DNA from 4 places in the Peribacillus sp. NPDC097295 genome. Region 3 is predicted to be linked to each of the others. Evidence: riboswitches for the same ligand, from Rfam matches in the RefSeq annotation. Region 3 holds a riboswitch; each other region holds the start of a gene.
The links. Region 3 has a riboswitch for S-adenosylmethionine ahead of mtnW (2,3-diketo-5-methylthiopentyl-1-phosphate enolase). Riboswitches for the same ligand answer to the same signal wherever they lie in the genome.
Positions count from the first base shown of each region.

Region 1: linked by a shared signal. The riboswitch ahead of ACIQXN_RS12025 (sugar ABC transporter substrate-binding protein) and the one ahead of mtnW (2,3-diketo-5-methylthiopentyl-1-phosphate enolase) in region 3 are both predicted to bind S-adenosylmethionine.
Region 2: linked by a shared signal. The riboswitch ahead of ACIQXN_RS21065 (bifunctional homocysteine S-methyltransferase/methylenetetrahydrofolate reductase) and the one ahead of mtnW (2,3-diketo-5-methylthiopentyl-1-phosphate enolase) in region 3 are both predicted to bind S-adenosylmethionine.
Region 4: linked by a shared signal. The riboswitch ahead of ACIQXN_RS06100 (5-methyltetrahydropteroyltriglutamate--homocysteine S-methyltransferase) and the one ahead of mtnW (2,3-diketo-5-methylthiopentyl-1-phosphate enolase) in region 3 are both predicted to bind S-adenosylmethionine.

Region 1 covers NZ_JBIWCW010000005.1:268,662-273,092, forward strand. Annotated here, with positions in the region: gene ACIQXN_RS12020 (sugar ABC transporter ATP-binding protein) at 1-1,456, opposite strand, end outside; gene ACIQXN_RS12025 (sugar ABC transporter substrate-binding protein) at 1,523-2,638, opposite strand; SAM riboswitch class I at 2,752-2,858, opposite strand; gene ACIQXN_RS12030 (GTP-binding protein) at 2,944-4,431, opposite strand, start outside.
Region 2 covers NZ_JBIWCW010000027.1:8,538-12,968, forward strand. Annotated here, with positions in the region: gene metH (methionine synthase) at 1-1,320, opposite strand, end outside; gene ACIQXN_RS21065 (bifunctional homocysteine S-methyltransferase/methylenetetrahydrofolate reductase) at 1,313-3,160, opposite strand; SAM riboswitch class I at 3,268-3,366, opposite strand; gene ACIQXN_RS21070 (MOSC domain-containing protein) at 3,480-4,121, opposite strand.
Region 3 covers NZ_JBIWCW010000004.1:20,419-24,849, forward strand. Annotated here, with positions in the region: gene ACIQXN_RS08660 (methylthioribulose 1-phosphate dehydratase) at 1-108, opposite strand, end outside; gene ACIQXN_RS08665 (2-hydroxy-3-keto-5-methylthiopentenyl-1-phosphate phosphatase) at 114-770, opposite strand; gene mtnW (2,3-diketo-5-methylthiopentyl-1-phosphate enolase) at 773-2,005, opposite strand; SAM riboswitch class I at 2,154-2,306, opposite strand; gene ACIQXN_RS08675 (pyridoxal phosphate-dependent aminotransferase) at 2,414-3,610, opposite strand; gene ACIQXN_RS08680 (carbon-nitrogen family hydrolase) at 3,711-4,431, shown strand, end outside.
Region 4 covers NZ_JBIWCW010000002.1:587,541-591,971, reverse strand. Annotated here, with positions in the region: gene ACIQXN_RS06115 (sigma-70 family RNA polymerase sigma factor) at 1-266, shown strand, start outside; gene ACIQXN_RS06110 (DUF4179 domain-containing protein) at 259-1,284, shown strand; gene ACIQXN_RS06105 (PTS sugar transporter subunit IIC) at 1,348-2,385, opposite strand; SAM riboswitch class I at 2,602-2,701, shown strand; gene ACIQXN_RS06100 (5-methyltetrahydropteroyltriglutamate--homocysteine S-methyltransferase) at 2,785-3,888, shown strand; gene ACIQXN_RS06095 (hypothetical protein) at 3,926-4,431, opposite strand, start outside.

The sequences.
Region 1 (4,431 bases), on a different contig from region 3:
TATTTGTCTCTAGCTCCTTGACCATCCTTCCATCATATAAAACATAGGTTCTGTTCGTGATTCCCATGATTTCGGACAATTCGGAGGAGGCATATATAATCGCTTTTCCATTCTCGGCTAATTTGGCGATTAGTTCAAAAATATCCTTCTTGGCCCCGACGTCGACTCCTTTTGTCGGCTCATCGAATATGTAAACATTCGCATCAGCCATCAGCCACTTTCCAATGGCCACCTTTTGCTGATTACCTCCTGAAAGGTTTTCAACCTTCGCTTCCTCTGTGGGCGTTTTTATCCCGAGAGTCACAATCAGTTCCTTCGCCTTTTTCTTTTCTGCCTGGCGATTGACGATGCTGAATGCCTTGGTGAATTTCCCGACACTTGCTGCGGTCAGGTTTGTTGTAACCGACTCCTGTACGAGAACTCCTTCTTTCCTCCGTTCTTCGGGGACTAATGCCAAACCACATTTCACAGCATGATGGGGCGTTTTTAGACTAAGCTTCCTTCCATTCAACACGACTTCCCCTGTTGTAATGGACGTGTGACCGAAAAGCGCTTTACAAAGCTCTGTTTTACCTGCTCCGACAAGTCCCGCTAAACCGACGATTTCTCCTGATTTTACCTGGAGGTTAACGTTTTTAACTTTATCACCATCGGACAGTCCATTCACTTCAAAAATCACGTTCCCAACCTCCGCATTGACGGTGGGGAACTGTTCCTCCATGGATTTTCCAAGCATCTGCTCAATCACTTCGTTTTGGGTGATATTCGGGATTTTCCGGCTCGTCACACTCTCCCCGTTTCTCATGATCGTAATATCCTCGCAAATGCCGAATATCTCGGGAAGACGATGCGAAATGAAAATAATGCCAACACCCCGTTGCTTCAATCCATTCACTATGCGAAACAGCTCCGTCGTCTCCGTATGGCTTAACGGCGCAGTCGGCTCATCAAGGATCAGGAATTGACATTCCGTTGAAACGGCCCTTGCTATCAAGACCATTTGTTTTTCAGCCAAGGTCAAGTCTCTTACCAGTTTCTTTGAAGATACACGGATATTCATATCATCCAAGATTGCAGTCGCTTTCCTATGTAATTCGTGCCAGTTGATGATTTGTTTTTTTCCCATGTTTTGTACAGTCTCATTTAGCATCACGTTCTCCGCGACCGTTAAATAAGGAATGAGGGCCGTGTCCACTTCCTGGTATACAATTTGAATGCCAGCTTCCTGTGCAGACTTTGGGGAACGGATATCCTGTACCTTGCCATTCAGAAAAATGTCGCCGGAATAATGGACATGAGCTCCTGAAAGGACTTTCATTAATGTCGATTTCCCTGCTCCATTTGCGCCGACCAATGCATGTGCTGTCCCCGACCGTACTGAAAAATCCACTTCACTCAGCGCTTTTACACCCGGAAATTCGATTGATATCTGTTTCATGTCTAATTGAATGCTCATGTCCAATCCTCCCCATTAAACAGACACTCTCCTTCACTTGAAGAGAGTGTCCACTGATTATGTTCGTCACTTCTTATAATGTTCTTTCAATACCTTCATCCATTCTTCCTCAAATTCCGTCGAGACTCCCCAGCCTTGGACAATGCCGGATAGATTGGTCATGTTGACTGATTCCTTGGATGATTGTAACTGTTTTTGTGAAATCAACGAGGCTTCTAAATCATAGCTTTGTGGCGTTTCCTCTCCCGCTAATTTTTTTGCCAATAGCCTCAAATTCACAGCACCTATCAATTTCGGGTCAACCGCTGCCGTATACGACCATGAACTTCCTTTTGTTTGAATCTCCTGAAGATCGGCATTGGAAACATCAATTCCATAGATTTTCACTTCATCGCGCCCAGCTTCTTTAATTGCACGAGCCGCACCGATGGCAAAGGCATCCCAAGTTGCGAATATTGCGTCAATTTTACCTTTGGGATATTTGTTCAACATCGCTGCAACTGCATTTTGAGTCTGGACCGAAGTATCTGCCGATGCCACCCCGAATCTTTCAATTTCCTTAATGCCAGGATTTTCTTTCAGCTTATCTTGATACACGGCGTTTCTTCTCACCATTGGTGGGAAACCGTCCACCCAAAGGTATGCAATATTCGCTTCGCCTTTTTTATCTTCAATCAATTTGTCAAATGCAAGGGTTGCCAAAGCTTCATCATCTTGTGAAGTTACGGTTACACCATCAATCTTCGTTAGATCGCTGATGGAATCAAACGTGACTACACTTTTTCCTGCATCCACCAACTTTTGTACATCATTCACTGTCGCTGCATCATCACCATGGGAAATGATATAGCCATCATAATCTTCTTCGAGAGCCTGGGCAATCGCATCATGGAATTTAGCCGTATCGCCATTCGCCGTATATGTATCCACTTGAAAGCCGAGTGCTTCGCCTTCCTCTTTCGCCCCTGCTAAGTATTGGGCCGTGTGATCATCGCCGCCAATTTTACGAATGACTTTAATTTTAGCTCCCTCGCCTTTCGCAAATCGTTCTGGAACATTTTCAAAAGATACCTTTTCCTCTTTTTTCGCTTCCCCCGTACTTTGTCCTGAAGAACAGCCCGTCAAAAGCAAAGCCGAAGCGATGACTGAAACGAAAGCCCCTTTAAAAATTGATTTCCTCATTTAAACTCCCCCTGTTTTTTTATTATTCTTATCTGTTTTGTTGGTATAACCCTAAAATAAAAACCTCTCTAAAATTAGAGAGGTTTAATCAGCTGATTTGCGGACTTATCCCTCTCTTATCTGTCAAAACATTTCTGTTTTGCAGGATTTAGCACCAATTCCTAAATGGAACGGTTGCTGGGCATCGTAGGGCCAGTCCCTCCGCCACTCTTGATAAGAGAATATAATGTGTTACGTTTCGGTAAGTATCACTTTATAGAGATATAGTCGTTAAGTCAATAGTTTTAAGAATATTTTAAATGTTTTTATTTTCCTTGTAATTTCGCCAGGCGTCTTTTCTCAATTTTTTCAAGACGTTCATACTGACGCAGTTTCACTTCGAAAAGAGTGATTGGATCACGGTAAACTTCTGGATTTTCTCTCATATGTTCCAGAGCGGCCTGCTGTTCCTTGATTTCGGTTTGCGTTTGTTCGATGTTCTTTTCAAGAATGGCAAATGGATTGCGGTAGAACAAGGATATGTCCCTCTCCAAGGATTTTTCGAACAATCCGAACTGAGTGAGGAAACGTTCACTGATCATATCAGCAACATCCTGGAAGTCTTCATTTTCCAAGAACTTCTTATATCGATTGTACATATTCGCTTTGTTTTGCGGAATGGCTCCAAATAGCTTCCCAGCTCCCTTAAGAATCAATTGAGATGGGGTCCTTCTCAGTAAAATATTCACATTGTCAATCCGGATACTGCTTGTCATCCGGTCCGCATCACGGCGCCAGTCATCCAGGACCCTGAAGTCCCCGGCAAGTACAATCCGTTCTTCTTTATACAACTCATTGAATCCGGCGCTCATTTCGTCCATGAACTGTTGGCTTTGCATAAATTCCAACTGCGAAGTAGCAATCCAGTCTTGAAGGGAACGGTAATATTGCGGCATAATTTTGTCTGATATAAAGGCCTGTATCCGATCGTTCATTTCCTGATTCAGCTGTATATGGACTTGGCTAAAATCACTATCCTCAGATAATGTTTTAGAACAATCACGCAGCAATTCAGGAATTCTTGTAGAAAGCTGCTTCTTCACTTCTTCTTTAAGTAACCGATAAGATCTGGTTATATTTTCGCTTTTTTCTGTTTCCAAATCAGTCAGCTGATTTGTAGCGGCCTTCAGCTTCACTTCCATCTGTTCATTCCATGAAATAGAGTGCTCGCATTTCCGTTCGTTCGCTGCCCGTTTTTCTAACAGATAAGATAATGTTTTACGGGTGAAAGCAAGTAGCTTCTCTGCTCTCATGTCCTTCCAATTGCTATCTTGATAGTTTGCATGAAGGAAGACTCCCAAATCCTGTAGCTGTTGTTTGCTGTCATATAGCTTTGAGAAAGCAAATACTTTCGCATTTGGGAAATAGGCATTCACTTTATCCCATGTCTCATCTTCCATCCTGACTGCCACTTGGTCACTGTAGATTGTATCCATTTTATTGAGCAAGAAATGAATGGGAAGCTTTGGAGCCAATTGCTGTATTTCCAATAACAAGTCACGTTCACTACCAGTGAAAGGTGCCCGTGCATCTAAAACGAACATCACTCCGTCGCTCTCCAGTAAATAATTATGGAAATCAGGGTCAACACTTTTCTCTCCATTGAAACCTGGTGTATCTAATAACCGCAGGCGATTATTTCTTAAGTAGTCACTGATGAGCGTCACATCGACAATCGTACCGCGCTGACGACGTATTTCATCCAATTCCGTTAACTCTTCGACCGATTTGCGATCTGTATCGGTAATTTCATA
Region 2 (4,431 bases), on a different contig from region 3:
TTCACCATCTTCAAGGTTGATCGAATTAATGATCGACTTTCCTTGAGAATGTTTCAATGCTTGTTCAAGGACCGCTTCATCAGTCGTATCTATGACTAAAGGGACTTTTACCTTCTTGACGACCTCTTGGATGAATTCTTGCATGTCGCCTAGCTCATCCCCGTCAGGATCGGCTAGACAGATATCAATGACATGGGCACCTTTCTTAACTTGAGCACGGGCAATTTCTGCTGCTGGTTCATACTTCTTTGCACGAATCAGTTCCTTGAATTTACGCGAACCAATCACATTCGTTCTCTCTCCGACAAACAGGGGCCGCATAGACTCATCATAAATGAGCGGCTCGATGCCAGAGACAGCATGACCATGTGCTGACTCAGGTAACTTCCTTGGCTGGATATCCTTGAGTGCTTTAGAGAGCTCTTTAATGTGTTCAGGTGTGGTACCACAACAGCCACCGATGATATTGACCCACCCTTTATCTGCAAATTGCTTCATTTTCTCAGCAAGGGAAATCGGGGATTCATGATAATGCCCCTCTTCATCGGGCAAACCTGCATTTGGATAACAACTGATCGCATTGTCGGATAGATCTGCTAAAGTACGAATATGGTCAATCATAAACTCTGGGCCTGTCGCACAGTTCAAACCGACAGCCAGAGGGTTCATATGCTCTACCGATAAATAGAAAGCCTCTATGGATTGGCCAGCCAATGTCGTCCCCATCGGCTCAATCGTACCAGAAATCATTATGGGCATATCCTTTCCGGTTTTAGCGATAGCGTTTTTAATTCCCGAAAAGGCTGCCTTTACATTGAGCATATCTTGACAAGTTTCCACGAGCAATAGGTCTACGCCACCGTCTATAAGACCGAGCGCTTGTTCCTCATATGAATTTGTTAAAATATCAAACGTCGTTCCACCTGTAACAGATAATGTCTTTGTGGTTGGACCCATCGAACCTGCTACATATCTAGGCCAAATCTCACTTGAATATTTTTCAGAAGCTTTTACGGCCAGTTCTGCAGATACTTTATTAAGTTCATAGGCATATGTGCTAAGTTGATATTCTTCTAATACTATGCCTGTCGCCCCGAAAGTATTGGTCTCGATAATATCTGCTCCTGCCGCTAAATATTTTTCATGGATGGCCTGAATGATTTTAGGTCGAGTCAAGGATAGATACTCATTACAGCCTTCGTATTGCTCTCCGCCAAAATCCTCGGCTGTCAGATCCTCAGCTTGAATCATCGTACCCATTGCTCCGTCTAGAAGAAGAATCTTTGATTGTAATTGCCTTTTAATTTCCTTTTTACTCATGTCCTGCCACCTCAGATGTTTGTTTACGATCCTGATCCTTGATATATATGGTTAGCTCCGCTGTCATTTCATAACGCAGGAAAGGTGTTATCAGGTAGATTCCCTTAAACCTTTCTTTTGCGGCGTCAACCAATTCCCGAGCAATATTTATTGCTTCAATCCTTGATTTTAATGGATCATTACCTGCTGAGGCCATTGCCCTCCTTACACTGTCAGGTAATTTAATCCCAGGTATTTCATTATGGATGAATTCAGCATTCCTCGTACTTGTAAGTGGCATAATTCCGATAAATATCGGCGTTTTCAAATGTTTTGTCGCCTGATAGACTTCTTCAATTTGTTCAACTGAATAAACCGGTTGTGTCAAAAAGGACTGAGCACCGCATGCAATTTTCTTCTCCATTCTCTGAACAGCCTTATCCATATATTTCACATTTGGATTAAAAGCGGCGGCAATCTTGAAATTTGCCTGTTTGCCTAGACTTTGCCCTGAATAGGAGTAGCCTTCATTGAATTGCTTAACCAGACTTATCAAATCAAATGAAGATAAATCATAAACGGAAGTTGCTCCGGGGAAATCCCCTATCTTAGAAGGATCACCAGTGATAACTAAGACTTCATCCAGCCCTATCGTATGCAATCCCATTAAGTGAGATTGAAGCCCAATTAGATTTCGGTCTCGGCATGTGATATGGACCAACGGATTCACATCTAGTTCAGCCTTTAATAAATTGGCTATGGTAGAATTCGAAATTCTGGGTGAAGCAAGGGAATTATCAGCTAAAGTGATGGAGTCCACACCCGCTTTTTTCAAGGCTTCTGCTCCTGCCATAAACGTTTCAATCCCTAACTTTTTTGGTGGATCAAGCTCAACTAGAATGGTTCTCTCTGTTTTGACCCTTTCATGAAGAGCAACTTCTTGTTTTTTGGTATTCACCTCAATAATCTCAATATGTCGGGTTTTCGTAATTTTATCTTTAACTGGCGTCAACGTGCCAACCATTTTCTTCACAGCTTGTATATGTAGTGGTGTCGTACCACAGCATCCGCCTATAATAGTTGCCCCTTGTTTTCTTAACTCGAGTGCACTTGAACCAAAGTATTGTGGTTCCGCTTTATAGACAAGTCTCCCATCCACATAATCAGGAAGACTTGCATTTGGATAGATGGCAATCGACGCCTGCTTAGGCATTTCCACTTCTTCCAAGGCCCTTATCATATGATGGGGGCCTAGACGGCAATTCACCCCAACAACATCCGCACCCAGATACTCCAGTTTTTGAAAGGCCTCATTCAAATGAAATCCATTTTGAAGGTTTCCAACTTCATGCATTGATACATTTGCTATAATCGGCAGCTCCGTTTCTTTTTTAGCGATTTGAAGCACCGTTTCAAGCTCTTCAAAATCATAGTATGTTTCAAGAAGAATTCCATCTGGGTTTTCCAGTAGCAAACTGTATAACTGTTCACGAAAACCCCGTTTTATTTCTTCAATGCTTAAATCTGATTTACGGATGCTACGCTGGGCGCCAATTGTACCAAAAACGAACGCCTTCCCTTTCGCCACTTGTTTAGCAAGGATGACACCTTGGCGATTGATGCGGCTAACTTCTTCTTCAAGCCCATGCCGTTTCAGTTTATGAAAATTGGCTCCATATGTATTAGTTTGCAGAATATCTGCACCCGCTTCTAAATACGCACGATGTATCGATTCAATTTTACCAGGACTGGTACAGTTTATTTCTTCATAACACTGATCGATTCCATAGGAATACAACAACGTTCCCATCGCTCCGTCCCCAACCAGCATTCTTTCTTTTAGTTCTTTACGAAAATCCATATATACACCCTCTCTCAAAAACACTATGGTTTTTGTACGGTTTATATGAGTTTGATAGTAAAGAAAAAAAACCTTCTCAAAGAAGAAGGTTTTTTCTCGAAACATTCTCCTCATCTATCAAGCTCTGCTTGCTGGATTTAGCACCTTTGCCTAGGCTGGTTGCTGAGGTTTCATCGGGCCAGTCCCTTCACCTCTCTCGATAAGATTTATTAAATTGGATATAATTTTCTAAATATTTAATTTTAATTATATTTAATTTACATGAATCATCTGTCATTTTCAATAGTATATTTGTCATTTCTTCATATATTCGTATTATTTACGATTGGATCCTCTTTAAAAGCAAAGATTTCCATTCGTCTGCCAAAGATTCTATCGTGAGTAACCTATTTACTCCATCCTGTCCATCACGATGATGGAGGATCACGTCCGTCGCATATAGAACCGTAACTTGATTTTGAAGCCGATCTAGTAAAACGATATCGTCTTGGATTCTTATAACCCCTTCTTGGATTACCTTAGCAAAGTACCCCGTAAGATTAGTATCCCTCACGTGGTTCAAAAACTTCGGTTCATTGTTAAAATGGGAAATCGTGGAACAAGGAATGCGTCCCTGTGTAATCTGTACAACAGTCTCCCCTATGCGATATACATCGCCAATATATGTCTCGTTTTCTGTCATTCCAGCAATCGTCAAATTCTCGCCAAAAGCAGGCACGGAAAGCTGTTTACTGAATTTTTGTTGCCATAGATGATAATGCTCAACAGGATAAAAACATAATGCACGGTCAGGTCCTCCATGAAACTTTCTATTACCTACTCCATCCCCTTCGATACCTGATTTTGTAACGTTTACATATTCAATGAACCTCTTATTCATAGCCGTTTTCATTTTTACGCTTGAAAACTCTTCTTGTTTGGGCCTCCCAATTTGCAGGGAAATGATTTTACCAGATTCCATTGGACATCTTCCATTTCATTTTTAATTAATTGATAGATTGCATGATGGTACATACCGAATTTTATTTTCAATATATTCAATTAATTATACCAAAAAAAATTTGAAAACTCTTCACTAGGAAAAAAATCCTTGCAAAAAAGGCATTACCATAAAAATAATGCCTTAGTTTTAGTAATTTAGTTGCTATTTCAGAATTAATTATGATAGAATATGAGCACAATATATAGTCGAATAAGACATTCCGTCGCCTATATGTTGATTTCACGATTAATTTCCTCATTTTCGCTCTTTACGGGGCGAATTTTTTTGT
Region 3 (4,431 bases):
GCTTTTAGCCACACGGATCGATAAATTCCCACTCGTTCCCATGAACCAATCCCGCTCCGCCAGTTCAGCCTTTATTTCCGCTAATTCCTGCCACTCTTTTGAAAGCATCACTCTTACACCTCCTGTAGCTTTTTTAGAATATTGATTACATCATGGAAAGTTTCAAATTCATGATGAGGAATAGCTTCTTTTCGACACTTTTCAAGCAGCCGGTCACGTGCAATTACAAAATCAGCTTGTTTAGCGGCTTCAAAATCCGTAACCGAATCTCCGATAACCAGCCTGTAGTCATTTCTCGTTGAAAGTTTCCTCATAATTGATGGTTTACAACAGCCACATTCATAATCACAATGCTCATCACATGTATGCGGCCACTCAATCAAAATTTTTTCTTGATCAAAATTGGCATGATTACAATAGACGCGGTCTGTAGACAATAAATCATTCAAAAGTGGTTCAACGAAGAAATCCATTCCACCACTTACAATATAGAAAGGAATATCTTCTTTTCTTGAAAAATCAACAAAGTCACTGAATCCCGGACGAATGCCCGCTGTATCCTTCACATAATGGATGATGTCATCCTTTAAATCGCTGTCCAGCAGGGAAAACATCTCGCCCACACCTGTAGAAATACTGATTTTTTGCTGAAGGACGCCATCTTTTAATGCCTCCCAACCTGGCGGGGCGAACTTCTTCATGATTGAGATGATATTATCCGAGTTGGTAACCGTTCCATCAAAATCACAAAAAATAATCGGTTTGATCATGCTTATAATCCTCCCCATAGGGCCAGCGCTTTTTGAAGGGCATGATCTTCCCTAGCTGCTAGAGACAATGATTTCCCAGCAAGGACAGCTTCTACTGCTGAACGGAATGCCTGTGCTCCGCCCTTTGCTCCTTCAGGGTGACCATGGACTCCACCACCCGCATTTATCACGCTTTCCACTCCAAAGTCCTTGATGAGATCAGGTACCATACCTGGATGTATGCCCGCAGAAGGGACCGGGAACGCCTTTTTCCATGATGGCTCATTTTTCGTCAACGCTTCAGCAATCGCCAATGTCTCTGCTTTATCGAGTGCCACATTTCCATATGGAGAAGGGAATAGGGATAAATCAGCACCTGAGAGCCTTACCAACTTTCCAAGGAGAAGCGAAAAGCTGACTCCATAAAATGAAGATGAAGCTAATGCCCCGCTATATGCCGGATGAGCCATGATCGGCAGGTTAATCCGATTATTTTCACGTAAAGCCTGCAGTACATCTAACCCATATGTATGAACGTTGAATAATAAGGCATCGGCCCCTGCTTCAGCTGCACGCTCTGCTTTATCCATTAATTCGAATGTTTTCCCTGATAGATTCACAGCATATAAAGTCCGATGCCCCGTTGTTTCATAGACATCTTCCAAAATGGTCTTCCCAGTTCTGACTCTATCGAAAAATGGCGTCTGATCTTGATCAAAGAGGATTTCATCATCCTTTACAAGGTCGACTCCACCCAATGCCTGCTGCAACAATTGTTCATTGTGATAAGCAAGATCCCGACCTAATACCCCTTTAAAAATACTCATCACGAGGGGACGGTCAAATACATTAATTTTTTCCCTGATTCCAGTAATGCCAAATCGAGGACCTGGGAATGCCTTTTGAATATCACCGACAAAATCCAAATCTATCAATTTGATTTCCCCATCCAATGATAGTTTACCGAATACCGTCGTCAGGATGGCCGGTAGATCATTAGAAAAATTACCTGCCGGGTAGGCAATCCGGATAATCGAACGGTATACTTTTTGACCGAAATAGAGATTAGCCCTATTTTCTTCAGGAAGGGGTGTTACGGAAATCACCCTCCCTTTATGTTTTTCCAATTGCTTCTGCACCAGTTGAGGCAGTTCGGTCCAAGTGCCTACCGTCAATCCTAATGCAATGCCTTCTGCTTTTTTCTCATGCTCTCCTTTGAAATCATGAAGTAAATACGTAGCGATTATTTCGCTCATCTGATCACCCCTAATACGTTAAAAGTCAATGTTGAAGTATTCTTCATTTACCCAGCTCTGCCCATTTGAAAAAGAGTGATATTTACCCATCCATTTTTGAGCAAAAAACAAAAGCCCCTTCCTAAAGAAGAGGCTTTAAAAAGCCATCTTCTTATCTCCCAGCCGGATAGCTGCAAGAATTAGCACCGTGCCTTATGGATCCAACATGGATCCGGCGAAATTTCCGCCCCATTTCACAATGGAATTACAGTCGGTTGCTGGGTTTCATCGGGCTAGTCCCTCCACCTGCTCATAATAAGAAAATGCTATTATATTTTTGTTCAGTTTCTATTTTAAAAATTTAGAATTATTTATATATTCTTTCACGCAATTCATACTTTGTCAATAGGTTTTAGTGTTTTAAATCATTCAAACCTTAAACTGACTATTTTTCTCAAATAAGTTCAATGCACCAATTCTGTCAACCGCTTCTTGAAGTCTCTCTTCTGAAGTAAGAAGTCCTACCCTGACATAACCTTCACCAAACTCACCAAAACCATTTCCTGGTGCAACAGCGACATGAGCGTGAGTTAATAAGTGATCCGCAAAGCTCTCAGATGTAAATCCTTTTGGAACCTTAAGCCATGCAAAAAAGGAAGCATCGGGAGAGTTAACTTCCCAGCCAATTGACCGTAATCCTTCAATCAATACATTTCTTCGACTTTCGTACAAGTTCACCAGTTCATTCACACAGTTTTGGGAATTCAATAAGGCACATTCCGCCGCTTCTTGTATGGCGGGAAAAAGGCTGACATAAAGATGATCCTGAAATAATTCAATCGCTTCAATGATACTTTCATTGCCAACAGCAAAGCCGACTCTCCACCCCGCCATATTATAGGTTTTAGATAGAGTATAGATTTCTACTCCGACTTCTTTCGCTCCTTCTACCTGGAGGAAACTTACCGGTTTTTTTCCATCAAACCCAATTGCACCGTATGCAAAATCATGAACCACACAGATCGAGTGTTCTTTGGCCCTTCTCACGGTTTCTTCAAAAAACTCTTCTGTTGCCGAAGCACCAGTAGGATTATTCGGATAATTCAAAAACATCATTTTGGCTTTTTCAAAGATTTCATTATCTATTTCCCTGTAATTGGGGAGAAAATCATTTTCTTGCGTCAAAGGCATAATTTCCGTTTTAGCCTGTGCTAAGGTCACTCCTGATAAATAATCGGGATAGCCAGGATCAGGCACTAAAATTGTATCGCCTGGATTCAGCAAGCACTGCGGTAATTCCACCAGGCCAGCCTTTCCACCAAATAGAATCGCCACTTCCGCTTTAGCGTCTAGCTTGACGCCATATTCACGTTCGTAAAAGAGAGCCGCAGCTTCTTTTAAATATTGATGGCCGCGGAAAGGAGAATATTTGTGATTCATGCTATTTTCTGCCGCTGTCTGCAGTTTTTGCACAATATGACCAGGAGTCGGTTGATCTGGATTTCCCTGACCAAGGTTAATGACATCATGTCCTTGCGCCGTTATTTTATTTACTTTCTCAACTAAAGAAGCAAAAAATTGCTTGGGAAGCTCCTGAAGCAGTCTGGATTTTTCGAATTGTACCATTTTTACACCTTCTCTGAAATTTCTTGAAATTATAGTCACAAATGATATATGGTTATCATAATCTTGTAAAGTTCTTTTTTACATATGGGGGAATAAAATGATGAAATGGAAAATTTCCTGTCTACAAATGGATATTGCCTATGGTCAGCCAGATATTAATTATCAGGTGGCAGAACAATGGATTGAAAAAGCCTCACAATCTAAGCCCGATATCGTCATGTTGCCGGAGCTATGGACAACTGGCTATGACTTAACTAGATTAGAAGAAATCGCAGACGAAGAAGCGGAACGAACCATTACCTTCCTAAAAAACCTTGCAAAAAAACACCGCATTCACCTTGTTGGTGGTTCGATTGCCAAAAAAACCACGGAAGGTATCTATAACACCATGCTAATCATCGATAAGGACGGGAATCTCCTAAAAGACTACGATAAGCTCCACCTGTTTCAATTGATGGATGAACACCATTACTTACAACCTGGTGAAAGAGATGGCTTATTTACCCTTGATGAAAAAGTTTGTGCAGGATTCATTTGTTATGATATCCGTTTCCCGGAATGGCAGCGGGCCCATACGGTACGCGGTGCGGAGATTTTATTCATATCAGCTGAGTGGCCAAAAACGAGACTCAGTCATTGGAGGTCACTGTTAATCAGTAGGGCAATCGAAAATCAAGCCTTCGTTGTCGCTGTGAATCGATCTGGATCCGATCCCAATAATGTATTTGCCGGACATTCCATGATCATTGATCCATGGGGAGATATCATTTGCGAAGCAGGAGAAGAAAAGGAAATACTACTGGGCACCCTTGATTTGGTCA
Region 4 (4,431 bases), on a different contig from region 3:
ACTTTCTAGCAGCCGACGAACTGTTCGAGCAGTTAATGTCCGTTGAAGGATTTGATAATTTGGATCAATCACTTGATTTAACCAAAGCTTTTGAATCGCTGGACGTAACGTATAAAACGATGATTCTGTTGAGGTATTATCATGATCTTTCTATTAAGGAGATAGCGGAATTCATGGATTATCCCGAAGGAACCGTCAAATCCAATTTACATCGGGCAAAGCAAATCTTACGCCCCATTTTAAAGGAGGGTTATCTGCATGGATAAAGGGGACATCCGCCAGTCTATTGATGACATTTCCATCCCAGAGGAATTATTGAAACAAAGAGAAAAAACAGCCATTTATAAAGCGAAACGAACAAAACGCAAGAATATCAAGAGGCTTTCCAGCTTAATTGCCAGTGGATTGTGCATATCCGTACTTGGAACAGGTTTTCTATCCCCTGCTCTCGCGCAATCTTTATCACATATCCCTATTATTGGCCCAATCTATGCCCAATTCGATGACCTTGCTGCTGAAAAAATCGAACAGAACGCACTAGCAAGTACTATCGAAAAACATGATACCCATGATGGTGTAACAATGAACGTGAAGGAAGCCGTTTATGATGGTGGACGCTTAGTCGTAACCGTCGAATATAAAGGGGATTATTCCAAATTAGACCTAGGAAACGAAGCGAATCAGGGGTTTAGGTACATTACCATTAACGGAAGCGAGCCAAATATCGCTATAGGATCCTCAACATCTGATGACGTAAATTCCAATACGATTATTGAATCTCACCAATATACACTAGCTAATTATGATGAATATGGTGATTCCATTACTGTAGCTGTACATGGGGAAAATTTATTCGGAAGAAAAGGGAAATGGGATGTCTCGTTCCCTTTAGAAAAAGTAGAAGATAAGATTCCAACATTTACGCCAAATGCAAAAGTTCAAACCGAGGATCGTATCTATACATTATCCGTAGATCAAGTATCTTTTCTTCCACTATCCACAAGAATCGATATGACTTTGGATTATCCAACGGAAATGGACGAGAATGACTCATGGCCATCATTTCCTTATATCGTGACAGATGACCAAGGACATGTTTACAAAAATTTAGAACTCCAATATGGACACGTCAATGGGAGTGGACACAAAATTGTCTTAGCTCTTCCGCCTATGAGCACTATTCCTAAAACATTAACCATTCAGCCACACTATGATAACGGAGACCCAGGTACTCCTGATTATGGAGAAATTCTAGATTTAAAGGTTGAAGTCCCATTGAATTAGCCTACCTATCAAAAGAAGCAGCCAGAGCTAAACGCCTGACTGCTTCTTCTAGTGAGTCTCCTTTTATTCAAAATGCAGGGTATAGTCTTCTGCTTTAATCCATTTCAACTTCTTCGAGAAAACGTAAATCAGCACCAGGTTCAACACAATCGGAAGAATGAAGAAAATGATGACCATGATGGATATGTTACTGACAATCCACCCGCCTTCCGCCAGTTTCATGTAGTTCAAGGGACCGACCAATCCCGATAATCCAAATCCAGCACTATACGGGGTCCCTTGTATGTTTAACAAACCAGCCAACGCACCTAGTATCGCTGACGTGATCAGCATGGGAAACGCAATTTTCGGTTTCATGAAGAAATTCCGCATTTGGATTTTAGGAGAACCTAGCACATGCGCTAAAGCCGTTCCGAGTGAGTTCGCTTTGTAGCTTGCAATGGCTAGGCCAACACCAGCTGCCACGATTCCTAGGTTGGCCGCACCAGATCCTATACCTGAGAGCATAATGACCGTCGCCACCCCGACCGTTGAAATGGGAGATAAGATAATGAGACAGAAGATAACAGAAATAATGGCTCCCATCAAAATGGGTTGCAAGGACGTCACGTTAGCGATGCCGACTCCTAATAGTCCCGTAGCGGATTTTACGTATGGCAGAATTAAATATCCAATCATGCCTGGTACCAAGATACTTAAAGTCGGCATTAAAAGAATCGCATACGCCTTTAATTTGTCGCCAATTAATTGCAGGAACAATACGGTCAATGCCGCGGTAATACCAGTATTGATTACTATGCCAATCCCATTAAGGGCAAATAAACCGTCAGCCGTTTTCTGGATGGCACCACTTCCGACCATGGCCGCTATCCCGATGCTGGCCGTTTGAATGGATGATAGCTTGAACGAAATCCCGACCATCACCCCAATCATGACAGGTAACAAGCTCATCACGAAAACGGTGATATCGAATATATGCTGTAACACGGGAAAATATGGAATCAATAGTTTAAGTATTTCCCCTAATAAAGCATTCGGAATTAATGATACGACAATCCCTATGCTCATCCCCGTTAATAATTTACTGAAAAAATCTCTCATTTGAATATTCCCCTATCTCGCTATAATGTACACAATTATAAGAAATATTCTGACAATAGTCAAAGGATTTTTTTAATACTTCACCGCGAAAGTGTATAAAAGTATTTTAACTAAGAGAAACTCACTTTCTAATAACAATTATATTCAAAATTATCTGTTTTCTCTTGACCTTTATTAACACTACCTGTATAGTCGTAATTAATTGAATAGTTCATATTCTTATCCAGAGAGGTGGAGGGACTGGCCCTTTGATACCTCAGCAACAGACTTTACTGTACTGTGCTAATTCCAGAAGTGTAAAACTTGAAGATAAGAAGAGTAAATAAGCATAGCTGATTAAACCTCTTCTTTTTTTAAGAAGAGGTTTTTATATTTTAATAAGGAAAGTAGGAATCTATCATGTCCATCACTTTAACAAAAGCTCCTTTCAAAGCCGATCACGTAGGAAGTTTATTAAGACCAGAAAGTGTCCATCTTGCAAGAAAGCAATATAAAGAAGGAATCATTACCGCAGAACAATTACGCGAGGTTGAAACGAAGGAAATTAAACGTATCGTCGATAAGCAAATAGAAATCGGATTAGAGGCAGTCACTGACGGGGAATTCAGACGCACCTGGTGGCACTTTGACTTCTTGGAGCATTTAAATGGAATCGAAGGGTATGTCACGGAAAAAGGTCTTACCTTTGATGGAATTGAAACAGAACGTTATAACGTTCGGAATACTGGAAAGATTTCTTTTAATCCCGATCATCCCTTTATTAAAGACTTTATTGAGTTTAATGAAATCGTGGACGGACGGGCTGTTGCGAAACAAACCATCCCTAGTCCCAATCAATTATTTGCGGTAGGTATCCATAATGAAGAAATCTACCCTGACATCGAAGACTATGCAAAAGATATCATCAAAGCCTATCAAGACGCTTTACAAGCCTTTTATGATGCCGGTGTACGTTATTTACAATTAGATGATGTATACATAGCCAGACTTTCTGCTCCGGATTTCCAGTTCAAAGAAGGAAAATATACAAGAGAACAATTAATCGATTTAGCATTGCGTGTGATTAATGGTGCCTTGGAGGGAAAACCAGAGGATTTGGTTGTCACGACTCACCTTTGCCGTGGGAATTACCAATCTACTTGGGCTTTTGAAGGAAGCTATGCCCGTATTGCACCGACTCTATTAGCTAAAGAACATGTAGATGGATTCTTCTTGGAATACGATGATGATCGTTCAGGAGACTTTAAACCATTAGAATACATTCCAAATGGCGGTGTGCAAGTTGTTCTTGGCGTGGTTACTTCGAAGAATGGTGAACTTGAAGATAAAGAAGCCGTTAAATCACGTATTAAGGAAGCGGCACAATACGTGCCACATGAACAATTATGCTTAAGCCCACAATGTGGTTTCGCTTCCACTCATCTTGGCAACAAGCTAACGGAAGAGCAGCAATGGGAAAAATTGAAATTCGTTGTGGATGTCGCCAAAGAAATCTGGGAATAAACTGAAAAGGGACAAGCCACCGGCTTGTCCCTTTTATTCAACCACATTGACTATCTTCATCATTCTCTTTCTTCACTACTACATCATCCGTGACCTTATCCTGGAGCTTGTTCTTCAACGTCAGTTCTGCCGCTTTGCCATCGCTTGGCGACCCGTCGGAAAAGTACATCGGAAATAAGGAAAAGAACATGATATAAAAAGAAAAGTAAATGAATTGGTACCAGATGACCGACTTTTCCAAGATATTCTGATAGACCAAGCTATATATAACCAACATGCTAATTAGATTAAAGATGGCTCCCCCTAAATAAATCAACATATTAGTGAATTTATTATCATATTTTAAACCCTTGAATTCACAATGCCCATTCCAAAAGTAATATTTCCTTATTTCTACATTGAAAAAGGAAAATAACTTGTCTCCACATCCGATTAAGATTTTTTTCTCCGTACCTCCAAAAAGCGTCACAAAGAATAAATGCCCACCTAAATGAATCAGTGTGACAACCGGTAAGATTAGAAAAAATGAAAAGAGAAATTTGA